4 regions of the Lysinibacillus sp. FSL M8-0216 genome follow, and region 4 is predicted to be linked to each of the others. Evidence: riboswitches for the same ligand, from Rfam matches in the RefSeq annotation. Region 4 holds a riboswitch; each other region holds the start of a gene.
What was found. A riboswitch is a leader RNA that binds a small molecule or an ion and turns the genes downstream of it on or off. The one in region 4 is predicted to bind cobalamin.

Region 1 (3,184 bases), 850 kb from region 4:
ATGTCTTTTGTCTTAATTACAGATATTAAAGGTCTGTAATATATTGTGATATGGAGGGAAATAATGATGAATCAATACGATTGTATGATTATAGGTGGAGGCCCTGCTGGGTTAAGTGCTGCCTTAACATTAGGAAGAGCGCGCAGAAAGGTTGCACTAGTTGATAATGGAACAAATCGAAATCGTGTAACTCAGGAGTCACATGGTTTTTTAACAAGAGATGGGATAAAGCCACAAGAATTTAAGAATCTCGCAAGTAAAGATATAGAATCTTATACTTCTATAACAATGATGGATCAAACCGTCATAGAAATAATTAAAGATGATATAACTGGTTTATTTCTAGTCAATACTTCGGAAAATAAAACTTATGTAACTGAAAAAATACTGTTAGCTACTGGAATACAAGAGGAATTTCCACTCCCGCAAATCAGACAATATTATGGTAAAAGTTTGTTTAGCTGTCCATATTGCGATGGTTGGGAGCTGCGAGACAAGCCATTGGCTATCATTGCAGAAAACGAGGAGCATATTAGTCATATGACGAAATTGGTTTTTAATTGGTCACAGGATTTAATTGTTTTTACGAATGGTCATCAACTTTCCAAGAAGATTCAAAATGATTTTGAACAAAAGAAAATTAAGGCGTATACAAATACTATTAAAGATTTACATGGGGATGATGGTAACTTATCTAGTGTTGAATTAGAAACAGGTGACAATATTTTAAGAGCGGGGGGTTTTGTTGTGCCAAGTTTTTATCGTCCCAATAAATTTGCTAAACAGCTAAATTGTCAAGTTGATGAAAACGGAACAATTATGACTGATGGTGCTGGACGAACAACTGCGGCTGGAATATATATTGCTGGTGAAACGGAAAAGGGTGGTCCCTCTTCTTTAATGATTGCAGCTGCGGAAGGCTTTAAGGCTGCTTCAAGCATAAACATGGATATAACAATAGAAAGATTTTAAATTTATGGTTAGCTGATGAGTCATATAAAATTCATCAGCTATTTTGAATATGACTAGTCAAGCTGGCGGAGAATGAACTTGGATATGTTATACTATAAATAAATATAGAATAACTAGAAAAGGTACATATTCATTGTAAATTAGTTGAAAAGTGTAGAACCGTTGGTTGCCTCTCACCTGTATGTTGAGCACATTTTAGTAGTCTTCGTAATGTTATGACGACTACTAAAATGTGTCATCATCGTAAGAGAGGAGTCCTACTTTAGACTAGTACAATAAAAAATCTACGAAGATAGGATGGATAGAGTAGGATGCGAGATTTACATCATACTCATAGTTTTAGACATAATTGCATCTTTACTGTAAAGGAAGATGCCTTTTTTATGTATAAAATTACTAGGGTGGCTACGTTTTTAGGTAAATAAGCGACTATTATTTTTGTTCCTATTTTTTAATAAAATAATGCTATCGCATTCGTGGTTATATTTTTAGTTGATTATAATTTAGTTCGTTCTTACAAGGTGATGTCAGAAAATATGAATAGTCTCAAATTGATGAACTTTTATTTCTCGATTTACTTTTTATATAAAGGATGGTACACTTAAAACTATCGAAAAACAATATATTGTGTTCGTTTTGTGTAGGTACTACTACATGTAGTTTAATAGGGAAGTTCGGTACTATTCCGACGCTGTCCCCGCAACTGTGAAGCTGACGATGATTGTAACCACTGTGCATTCGCATGGGAAGGAAATCAGAGATTGAAGCAAAGCCAGGAGACCTGCCTATATAAAACAAATTTATCATTTCTTCGGGGATTAAGAGATGGGAACGTCAGTATTTTTAGTATGTTAACGTTTCCATTTAAGCTATCTCTCTAGAAGAGGTAGTTTTTTTATTTTATGAAAAGAGGGATTACTATGAAACTTTATACGAAAACAATCTGTCCAAAATGCCTTTGGGTAAAATCCGAATTACAACGAGCAGGACTTGAAGCTGAAATTGTTAATATTGATCACGATGAACAAGCTAAACAAACAATTATAGATGCAGGTTTTTTAAGTGTGCCTGTTTTAGAGGTAGATGAAACATTTATAGGTGAGGTTCAGGAAATTGTTTCTCGTATTGAGATGATTACACTATGATCGTTTACGCTAGTCGTACAGGAAATGTCCGTAATGTAGTATCTAAATTAAGGGCAGAATCTATTGAACTCTCTGAGGAATTAAGCTTGAATAAGCCTTATCTTTTAATTACATATACAGATGGCTTAGGTGACATTCCAGCAAAAGTGCAACGTTTTTTAGAGAAAAATAGAGATTTTTGTAAAGGAGTAGTTGCTAGTGGCAATAGTAACTTCGGACATCATGTCTTTGGCGCTGCTGGGGAAAAAATTGCTACTACCTATCATGTACCCTTAGTGAGGAAGTTAGATTTGCGTGGCAATCAAACAGATTATGAAGCAATACAAATGTTTTATGAAACGAGGGTAATGGGATGAAAACTTATTTAAAGCTTAATAATGACGTACTGAATCGTTATAGTACAACGGGACTACTAGAGCTAGAAAAGGACCGTGAGGCTACTCGCCGCTACTTTTTAGAATATGTCAACGTACGTTTACGTTATTTTATAGATATAGAGGAAAAAATCCGCTATTTAGTGGATGAGGGTTACTACGAGAAAGATTTTATCGACATGTACGAGATGGATTTTATAAAGATGCTGTACAAAAAAGCATATGATTATAATTTCCGCTTCCCATCATTTATGAGTGCAAGCAAATTTTATGACAGCTATGCTATGAAAAGTCGTGATGGTGAAGAAATCTTAGAAAAATATGAGGACCGTATTGTCATTATTGCCCTGTACTTAGCACAAGGAAACACTGTACTAGCAAAGAGTTCTGTTGAAGCGATGATGGAAGCCTATCAGCCTGCAACACCTACTGCATTAAATAGTGGGAAAAAAGCCCGTGGTGAATTAGTCAGTTGCTTTAAATTATCAATGGATGATTCTATGAATAGCATTGCTGAAAATATTGGTTATTGTTTAGAGCTATCACGCCTAGGCGGAGGGGTCGGGGTCAACTTAACGGATTTACGACCTTTAGGTGATCCAATTAAAGAAATATTAAACCGTGCAAGTGGAGTTATCCCAGTTGCAAAACTATTAGAAAATTCATTTAGTTATTCTAATCAGCTCGGTCAAC
Region 2 (3,184 bases), 2.0 Mb from region 4:
TGTCCCTAATTCTTCTCGTAAAGCTTGTATAGCCTCTGGTGTTGGGGCAATTCTTGAGAGTCGAAGGATGACCTCTGCCGGTTCTATTGGTACGAAACGAATAAACACAAAGGTCAGAATAGATACGCCTACTAATACAAATGGTAGAGTGAGAATTCTTTTTACACAAAACATCCAAGTCGATTCGTACATGCCGTCACTTCCTATTTCATCCGATGATAAAAAGAGAGTTGCCCTATTTCGACACACTCTCTCTTTCATACTTAGTTTTCTTTATCCATTTGCGCATATGGAATGTCATACTCAGAAGCACGTGGTGCAAAATCCTTCATATATGGTTGATAAATAACATTATTTGTTTCGTACGATATTGGATAGAATAATGCTTGATCGTGGAACATTGTTAAAATATCCGAATATAGCTGCACGCGTTCCTCTTCATCGGTACCGACTAATAATTGATGTATGTTTGTATCGATCTCCTTAGCATTTGGTAAGCCTAATTTTGCTTCATATACACCACTAGCATTTGGCGTAGCTGATTCATTTGCAAAGCTATGTGGATCAGTCGGCGGTCCATTTGTTCGCCAGAAGTTAATATCAACCTGATCATCCATTAATTTTTGCAGACCAACCATAACATCTGCCCCTTCAATATTTAACTGTATCCCTATTTTTGCTAGCTCGCCTTGCATTAACTCCGCCATAGGTTTTTGAATGGCATCAGTAGCAATATAGATTAAATCTAATGTAAGGGGTTGACCATTTTTCGAACGAATTTTTTCACCCTTCTGTAGCGTCCAGCCCGCTTCATCTAGCAATTTCTTCGCTTTTTCAGGATTATATATAATGGGCGCTAAATCAATATTGGCATAAGGAATGGCATTCCAGAATAGCGTGTTTGCCACTTTTTCTGTACCATGTGTAATATTGTCTACCATTTGTTCTTTATTGATAGCATATTGAATAGCTTGTCGAACCTTTAGCTCAGCTAACGGTCCTGACTGAGTATTGAACAGTAATGCTTTCGTAGACAGCGGCTCAGATGTAGCTGTTTTATATTTGCCACTATCTCTTAAGTACGTATAGTTATATAAACTAATAATCCCTCGACCATAAATGACATCTAATTCTTCATTTTCAAAGGCTAACGAAAGGGATTCCGAATCTGGAATGATCTTAACCTTTATTTTATCTACGAGAGGTTTTTCACCCCAATAATGTTCGTTACGGCTAAATAATGCATATTCATCTTTTTTATAGTCTGTTAATACCCATGGTCCTGTGCCAATAGCTGATTGAATGGAATCATTTGTCGCATCACCGTCTGGAAAGCCATTATCCCCTAAAAAACGGAAAGGTCTGACAAAGGCTAATTCGTTTAACACAGGGTAATATGGTTCATCTAATTGCAAACGTATTGTTGATTCATCTACTTTGACGACCTCTTTAATATGGTTGACCATACCCATCCAAGAATGCATGTCACGATTCGCTAATACTGCATCAAAATTGCGAATCACATTATCAGCATTAAAGGCAGTCCCATCCGAATAGTTAACATCCTTGCGTAAATGAAACGTATAAGCAGTTTTATCCTCTGAGATGTCCCAGCTTTCTGCTAGCTTTGGTGTAATTGTGCCATCATCGTTATACGCCACTAAAGATTCATAAACCATGGCTTGAGCAGTCATCTGATTTGGTAAATATGTATGGGGATTTAATGGCCCTACATCTAATGGCCATCCAATCGTAATCATTTTTTCATCTGTTTGTTCTGTTGGTGCTGAATTTCCTTTGTCCTTTTCTGAGCTTGTACAACCTGCAAGAAAGCTCAAGGTCAAAACAAGCAGGAAAGGCAGTAAATACTTCGTCCATCTCATTTTTTGTCTCCTATCTCTATTCCCTGTTCATATCTACAAATTGAATAGAAAGAAGGCATAAAAAAACCTTATTCCACAAGAATAAGGACAGATAAACCTACAAATACGTAAGCTTCCATCCATCTCCCTATCTTTCGTAGATCATCAATGAATCTTCTTACAAGCAGGCATTCTGGCTTATGATTCATCATTTTGCTTCACCTTACCAAGAAAGAACTTAGTGGTAATCGAAACAAAACTCCTCATTTACAGCTGCGGGACAGCATGGGATTTACACCCATTTTCCTTTTAATTGAATGAAAAATACTTTCATTCAAACTTGTAATGCAATATTTGAAATTAGTAATAAACATAACATGCTGAAATGTTCACGTCAATTTTATTTTCTGAATATAATAAAACCTCTATACAAAAAGACCAGGTAGATGACCTGATCTTTCTTTAACTCCTTTTATTATATTGTTTTCGTTATCTTGATATAGATTCCTTCACCTCCTGACGCAATATTTTAGTAGCACCTACCATATTAGCTAAAGCCGCGATTGTTTCTGGCTCTTTCCTTGTTTTTAAGCCACAGTCAGGATTAACCCAAAATTGATGTTTGTCTAGAACTTGTAAACTATCTTTCATAATGGCTAACATTTCGCCTTCACTCGGCACACGTGGGCTATGAATATCGTAAACACCTAATCCGATTCCTTTTGTATAAGGATTTACTTGAAGGGAAGAAATTAGCTCTCCATGGCTACGTGATGTTTCAATAGAAATCACATCTGCATCTAGCGCGCTAATGGGTTCTATGAAATCGTTAAATTCGCAGTAACACATATGTGTATGAATTTGTGTTTCATCCTTAACACTTGATGTAGCAAGCTTGAAGGCATTGACCGCCCAGTCTAAGTAAGCCCCCCATTCTTCTTTACGAAGAGGTAACCCTTCACGGAGTGCTGGTTCATCCACTTGAATAATGGAGATGCCAGCCGCTTCTAGTGCTTCCACTTCCCTGCGAAGTGCTAATGCAATTTGATAAGCCACATCTTTTCGAGAAATATCATCGCGTACAAAGGACCAATTTAAAATGGTCACTGGCCCTGTCAGCATCCCTTTTACAAAGCGCTTCGTTAAGCTTTGGGCATACGCAGACTCTTTCACGGTAATGGCTGAAGACCATGCAACATCTCCATAAATAATTGGAGGCTTCACACAGCGAGAGCCATACGAAACAACCCATGCTTTTTCAGTAAAGGCAAAGCCCGTCAATTTCTCACCGAAATATTCAACCATGTCTGTCCGTTCAAATT
Region 3 (3,184 bases), 2.0 Mb from region 4:
TCGCTCGTAATCTTTGTGTTTAATACGTAATCCGCAATATCAACAAGAAGCTGGTCTGTCATCGTTTTTTCATTCGTTTTAATCATCTATATCTTCCTTTCAAGGTATGAATTTGATATACTAGTATGCTGATGGGCATTGGTCAGAATGTCCATCAGCTCTATGGCGAGTTGTTAAAACTTGATTATACCGACAATTCTTCAAGGTTATGACGCTCGCCTATATAATGAACACGAGGTCTAAATAATCGATTATTGTCATGTTGTTCGATCACATGTGCACATAAACCAATCGTTCGAGAGCCAAAGAAAATAGGCGTATATAATTCAATTGGTAAGCCCAGCATGTAGTACACTGGCGCAGCATAATAATCTAAATTTGGATACAAGCCTTTTTCCTCCACCATCACTTTTTCACCAGCTTCACACATGTGATATAAGCGGTCATCCCCTTGCTCCAAGCATAATTTATACAAAGCTTCTTTCATGATCTGCGCTCTTGGGTCCATTTTTTTCATATAGACACGATGGCCAAAGCCCATTATTTTCTCTTTATTTTTGAGCTTGTTTTTCAGCATCGCTTCAAAGCCTTCCACTGTCTTAGCTTCAAGCAGCATATACATGACTGCCTCGTTCGCCCCACCATGCAAATTTCCTTTCAATGATGCGACAGCACCAGTTAGAGCACCATACAGATCGGATTGTGTGGAGGCAATAACACGAGCAGCAAAGGTCGAATTCGGCATTTCATGTTCACTATATAAAACAAGTGATTGGTCAAAAATTTCCTCTTCTAATGGTGTTGGTTTTCTTCCAGTAATCATGTAATAAAAATTAGCACTATATGAAAGCTCACTATCCGGTTCTACTACCTCTTGACCATTTAATACACGGTAGCTATTCGCAACGATATTGGGCATTCCGCCTAAAAGTCGATATGCTCGTGTTACATTCTTTTCAGTCGAACGATCATTGATGTGCTGATCATACCCTGCTAACGCTGAAATTCCAGTTCTAAGGCCGTCCATAGCATGTGTCCCATTTGGTAATAAGTTGAAAATTTGAAAAAGCTCTTGTGGAACGTGATAGTTTTCTTTCAATTTATCTTGTAAGTCAGCTTGTTGCTCAGTAGTTGGTAGGTTTCCGTGCAATAATAAATGGACAATATCTAAATAGGAATATCGCTGAGATAGTTCAATCAAATCATAGCCCCGTATAACAATTTGGCTTCCTACTACGTCTAAGAAAGACAGTTTTGTTTCCGCAGCAATAACTCCATCAAGACCTGGTGAATACGTTAACTCCATGAATTACAACCCCTTTGTTTAATCATTCTTGTAAGCGTTACCATTCAAACTCGAAAGAACAACAAAAAAACAACTTCTACCCCTTTAGAAGTTGTTAATCTACAAAAGTATGACAGAACAAAAAACAGTGAACTTACATCCATTCACAATCACCATACAGTAGCTAACACCTCCCTATCCTCGTAGGTCAATTGATGCTTATTTAGCGGCAGGTCTCCTGACTTATCATCAACATTCCTATAACACCTTCCCGTTTTGATGAACAAAACAGTGGCCACGTTATGGAACTCCTACATACAGTTGCGGGACAGTGTTGGACTCACACCAACTTCCCTTTTAATCAAATGGAATCAAACCCATTTGAACCACCAAAATTTAGCATATTCAATTTGTCTTTTTACCTTAACATAGAGGTTTCCAAACAATCAATATAGGTAAAATTCAGAAAAGACTGATTATAAAAAGCTATTTTTCATTTTTGACGAACTATTCTGCATATTTAAGCATTATTTCGCTCAAAAAAAGATTGTTAATCAATCCCAATGAAGCTATATTTATGAAGTCTACTTTAAAAAAGCGAATTATTTTGCATAACGATGAAACGTGGAGTGACGGGATGGGCTATATAACAGAATTAAGAAAGCTTATCGGTAATAGACCGATTATAAGCGTCGGTTCGACAGTTCTTGTTGTTAATGATGATAAGAAGATACTCTTTCAACATCGTTCAGATTCGTTGGATTGGGGATTACCTGGCGGCTCAATGGAAATAAACGAAACATTAGAGCAGGTTGCTGCTCGTGAACTTTATGAGGAAACTGGACTCGTGGCTACAGAGTTTGATTTTATCGGTGTTTTTTCAGGACCTGATTATTACTACTGTTATCCGAATGGCGATGAAATCCATACAGTCATTCACCTGTATAGGGCTAAACATGTAAGGGGTGTATTGGAAATGAAAGATGGTGAGAGCTTAAGCCTCACTTATTTCAGTAAGGAAGAACTTCCGAATAATATGGAACAGAGGATGGTCGCTCTCTTAAACAACCTAGAGGGTAAAATATGGGGGTTCGAAAGCTCCTTTACGAAGCTTTCCAAATAACAATGTAAGAATTTTAATAAGGACTTTCTTCGCAAAGACATTCCAGTTCATTCTAAAGTATTCTTGTGAATTCTTTCGCGAGGGTGAGTGGGTAAAATCGCGTTGTATAGCTCAAGTGATGCGGAATGCTTAAATGGTTCACCTTTCATACTTTCCTCTACTAGCTGACCATTTTGCATGACAAGGATGCGATCTGAAATAAAGCGTGTAGCCTGTAGGTCATGAGAAATGAAAATGTATGCAAGTTGCAAATCCTTTTGTAGTGTCTGTAGTAATTGAATGATATGTTTTTGCAAAATCATATCTAAACTACTAATGGCTTCATCTAAAACAATTAATTTTGGGTGTAAGGCAAGCGCTCTTGCAATGTTAACACGCTGTTGTTGTCCTCCGCTAAGCTGGGAGGGATACTTTTCGGTAATAGATTTGTCTAACTCTACATGATCAAGTAATTCCTTTACCTTATAATGTCTCTCAGCTGAGCTATAATGCTCGAAATTTAGGTACGGTTCCTCTAAAATTTGAAAAATGGTCTGCTTTGGATTTAATGAATGATAGCTATTTTGAAAGACTGCTTGTAAATCTCTCCGTATCATTTTTTTTTGTTGGCTAGTGGCATCATAAAGATTAACCCCTTGAAATAGAATCTCACCGGCTGTTGGCCTTTCCATTCCTAATATAATTCGGCCCAATGTGCTTTTTCCTGAGCCACTTTGTCCAACAATCCCTAAGCATTCCCCCTCCTGAAGTGAAAATGATACTTTCTGTAATACAGG
Region 4 (3,184 bases):
GCACAAGCAGGCTCTAAAGGATTAACTCTATTTGCAGTTCCATGGCGTAATGAAGATGGATCGGCTAACCAACTTCGTATTCGACGACTAAAAGATAAATTAGGTGTGAAAGCCGTTCCATCTGGTGAGGTTGAGTTTGATGGAGCACTCGCTTATGTAGTTGGTGATCAAAATAAAGGGATTTATTATATGCTGGAGGCGCTTAATTTATCAAGAATTTGTAATGCTGTGGCATCCATTGGTATTATGCGCCGTGGCTTCTTAGAGGCGAAGCATTATGTGTCAAATCGATATACCTTTGGTAAACCTTTAACACAGTATCCTATGATCCAGGATACATTGGGTAAATATGCCGCTAAGCTGCATGTAGAAGTAGCCACGATTTTTGATCTTATTCAATTATACGATAAAGTGACAGGTGGTCAGGGAACAGAGCAAGACATCATCATGAACCGTTTATATATTGCCATTATGAAAAAGGAAACGGCAGAGCAGGCGGTCCATTATGCAAGTGAAGCAATTGAGCTACATGGCGGGAATGGCTATATTGAGGACTTTGTAACACCACGCTTACTGAGAGATGCGCAAGTGCTGACGGTATGGGAGGGTACGGCTAATATACTAGCTTTGGAGCTTATTCGCTTAGTGGATAAATACAGGGCACATGAATTGTTTGTTCAAGTGATGAGCAAGCGATTAGAAGTATTAACAGACCATTCATTAGTGAAAATCGTTCAAGAGCAATTGACTAAACTATCGGCAACCTTACAAATTTTTAGTACTCTCGATGAAGCGACAAAAACGTTTGAAGCAAAGGATGTTGCCAAAAAAATGGCTCAATTATATGAAAGTGTCATAGCCGTTGAGTGGGCACAAAAGTTTGGTGGGAAATATGATAAACTAGCGGATGTTTATTTAGAGCAAACTTGGTCATTACGAACGATCGGTGCTCCGATGAAAACCGTACAGTATTTTGCTGAAATCGTCTAATAACCTTTGGAGTCGCCTTGATATAGAGGCGACTTTTTTTAATTTCATGTATAATAAAATCAACTGAATATTATAAAGGTTCTTTACTTAAGTAAAGTGAAAAGGGAAATCGGTGTAATTCCGATGCGGTCCCGCCACTGTAAGTGTGAGTTTTTTCAAATGATGCCACTGAAGATTTCGGGAAGGCTTGAAAAAACGTACTGAGCACAAGCCAGGAGACCTGCCTTTATAGCATAGACATGACAGCCTACGAGGATAGGATGGTGGATTTTGTATCAGTTTTTTGGTGCGATTTTGACCCCTCATCATTCGAAGATGAGGGGTCTTATTTTGATGGAGGAATACTTCTAACACATGAACGCACAAATCAACGAAGGAGGATTCACATGAAGAAATTTTGGAAAATAGGGGTATCGGCATTTTTAACGATAGGGTTGCTAGCAGCTTGTGGACAAGAGGCGCAAAAAGACAATTCCACACCTACAGAAGAGCAAACACAACAAGAAACATCTAAGGCGGAAGAAGCAACATTCCCTATGACTATAACGGATGCTATTGGGAAGGATATTACACTAGAGGCTCCTCCTAAGAAAATAGTGTCACTTATTCCAAGTAATACAGAAATATTGTTTGGCCTAGGTTTAAAGGATGAAATCGTAGGGGTTACAGACAACGACGATTATCCACCAGAGGTAGTTGAAAAGGATAAGGTTGGTGGCATGGAGTACAATATTGAACAAATTATTGCCTTAAAGCCAGATATCGTTTTTGCACATGAATCTAGCATGTCTCTTTCGGAATCAGCCATAGCACAGCTAGAATCTGCGGGCGTGAAAGTATTTGTTGTAAAAAATGCCCAAGATTTTAATGAAACCTATACAACGATTGAACAGCTTGGGCGTGCTACAGGGAAATTACCAGAAGCTGAAAAAATCATTGCTGACATGAAGGCGAAAGTGGAAGAGGTTCAGGGGAAAGTGAACGACGTTGAACCTAAGAACGTTTTTGTAGAAGCCTCTGATGAACCTAATATTTATACAGCTGGTCAAGGCACATTTATGAACGCAATGCTGGAGATGATCCATGCAAAAAATGTAGCAGCAGACGGTGATAATTGGTATGAAATTGGTGCAGAAAAAATTATCACAAAAAATCCAGATGTCATCGTGGTGACATATAGTTATGTACCTGATATTTTAACAAAAATACCAAAGCGTGCTGGTTTCGATACAATTAATGCAGTAAAAAATAATGCTATTGTGCAAGTAGATGAAAGCACAACAAGCCGTCAGGGACCACGTTTAGCGGATGGCCTTGAGGAATTAGCAAAAGCTATCTACCCTGAGGTATTTAAGTGAAAAAAATAGCAACAGCCTATGTATTAACATGTACGCTTCTTATCATTAGCATCTGGTGTGGCGTAGCTATAGGCTCTGTTCATATTCCGATAGAAGTGCTGTGGAATCAGTCAGTTGATGAAACAGCTGCCAATATCTTTTGGAAAATTCGGTTGCCCCGTGTGCTTTTAGCGGGGCTAGTAGGAGCTTCTCTCGCCATTGCGGGAGCGGCTTTCCAAGGCTTGCTCAAAAATCCATTAGCAGATCCATATACATTAGGTATTTCATCTGGTGCTTCTGTCGGCGCAGTCATGACAATTTTTTTTAATATTTCTATACCTGTTGTAGGCTTGTATGCCTTACCTACCTTTAGCATGATAGGCGCAATTATTACAATGGTGATTGTGATGAGCTTTGCTAGAGTAGTAGACCGTTCTTTAAAGATGGAAACACTGATTTTAACAGGAGTTATCTTTAGTTCATTTTTAGGATCGTTAATCTCGTTAATGATTGCTTTATCGGGAGAGGAGCTACGCCAAGTAATCGGCTGGCTACTCGGTTCTGTTTCTATGCGTGGTTGGCCATATGTTCAAATGATTATTCCATTTGTCATTGTTGGTTCCCTTATGCTGTGGACTCAGAGACGTGAGCTTAATGTTCTGTTATATGGGGAAGAAAGAGCGAAGCATTTAGGTGTCAATGTAAAGAAAAGTAAGTATTTGATTTTAGTAGGTGGCTCCATGCTAACTGGAGCAGCAGTTGCTGTTTCAGGCACAATTGGCTTTGTAGGGTTAGTTGTACCACATATGACAAGAATGATTTGGGGCTCTGATCACCGTCATTTACTCCCATTATCA

Region 1: linked by a shared signal. The riboswitch ahead of MKX57_RS06425 (glutaredoxin) and the one ahead of MKX57_RS02505 (ABC transporter substrate-binding protein) in region 4 are both predicted to bind cobalamin.
Region 2: linked by a shared signal. The riboswitch ahead of nikA (nickel ABC transporter substrate-binding protein) and the one ahead of MKX57_RS02505 (ABC transporter substrate-binding protein) in region 4 are both predicted to bind cobalamin.
Region 3: linked by a shared signal. The riboswitch ahead of mmgD (citrate synthase) and the one ahead of MKX57_RS02505 (ABC transporter substrate-binding protein) in region 4 are both predicted to bind cobalamin.

What each region holds. Positions count from the first base shown of each region.
Region 1 is NZ_CP152007.1:1,367,256-1,370,439, forward strand. Features, by position in the region: gene MKX57_RS06420 (NAD(P)/FAD-dependent oxidoreductase) at 67-972, shown strand; cobalamin riboswitch at 1,598-1,776, shown strand; gene MKX57_RS06425 (glutaredoxin) at 1,893-2,117, shown strand; gene nrdI (class Ib ribonucleoside-diphosphate reductase assembly flavoprotein NrdI) at 2,114-2,473, shown strand; gene nrdE (class 1b ribonucleoside-diphosphate reductase subunit alpha) at 2,470-3,184, shown strand, end outside.
Region 2 is NZ_CP152007.1:2,539,981-2,543,164, forward strand. Features, by position in the region: gene nikB (nickel ABC transporter permease) at 1-192, opposite strand, end outside; gene nikA (nickel ABC transporter substrate-binding protein) at 264-1,883, opposite strand; cobalamin riboswitch at 2,028-2,221, opposite strand; gene metE (5-methyltetrahydropteroyltriglutamate--homocysteine S-methyltransferase) at 2,352-3,184, opposite strand, start outside.
Region 3 is NZ_CP152007.1:2,534,357-2,537,540, forward strand. Features, by position in the region: gene MKX57_RS12375 (bifunctional 2-methylcitrate dehydratase/aconitate hydratase) at 1-86, opposite strand, end outside; gene mmgD (citrate synthase) at 185-1,306, opposite strand; cobalamin riboswitch at 1,496-1,691, opposite strand; gene MKX57_RS12385 (NUDIX hydrolase) at 1,923-2,408, shown strand; gene MKX57_RS12390 (dipeptide/oligopeptide/nickel ABC transporter ATP-binding protein) at 2,456-3,184, opposite strand, start outside.
Region 4 is NZ_CP152007.1:521,535-524,718, forward strand. Features, by position in the region: gene MKX57_RS02500 (acyl-CoA dehydrogenase family protein) at 1-990, shown strand, start outside; cobalamin riboswitch at 1,050-1,233, shown strand; gene MKX57_RS02505 (ABC transporter substrate-binding protein) at 1,377-2,348, shown strand; gene MKX57_RS02510 (iron ABC transporter permease) at 2,345-3,184, shown strand, end outside.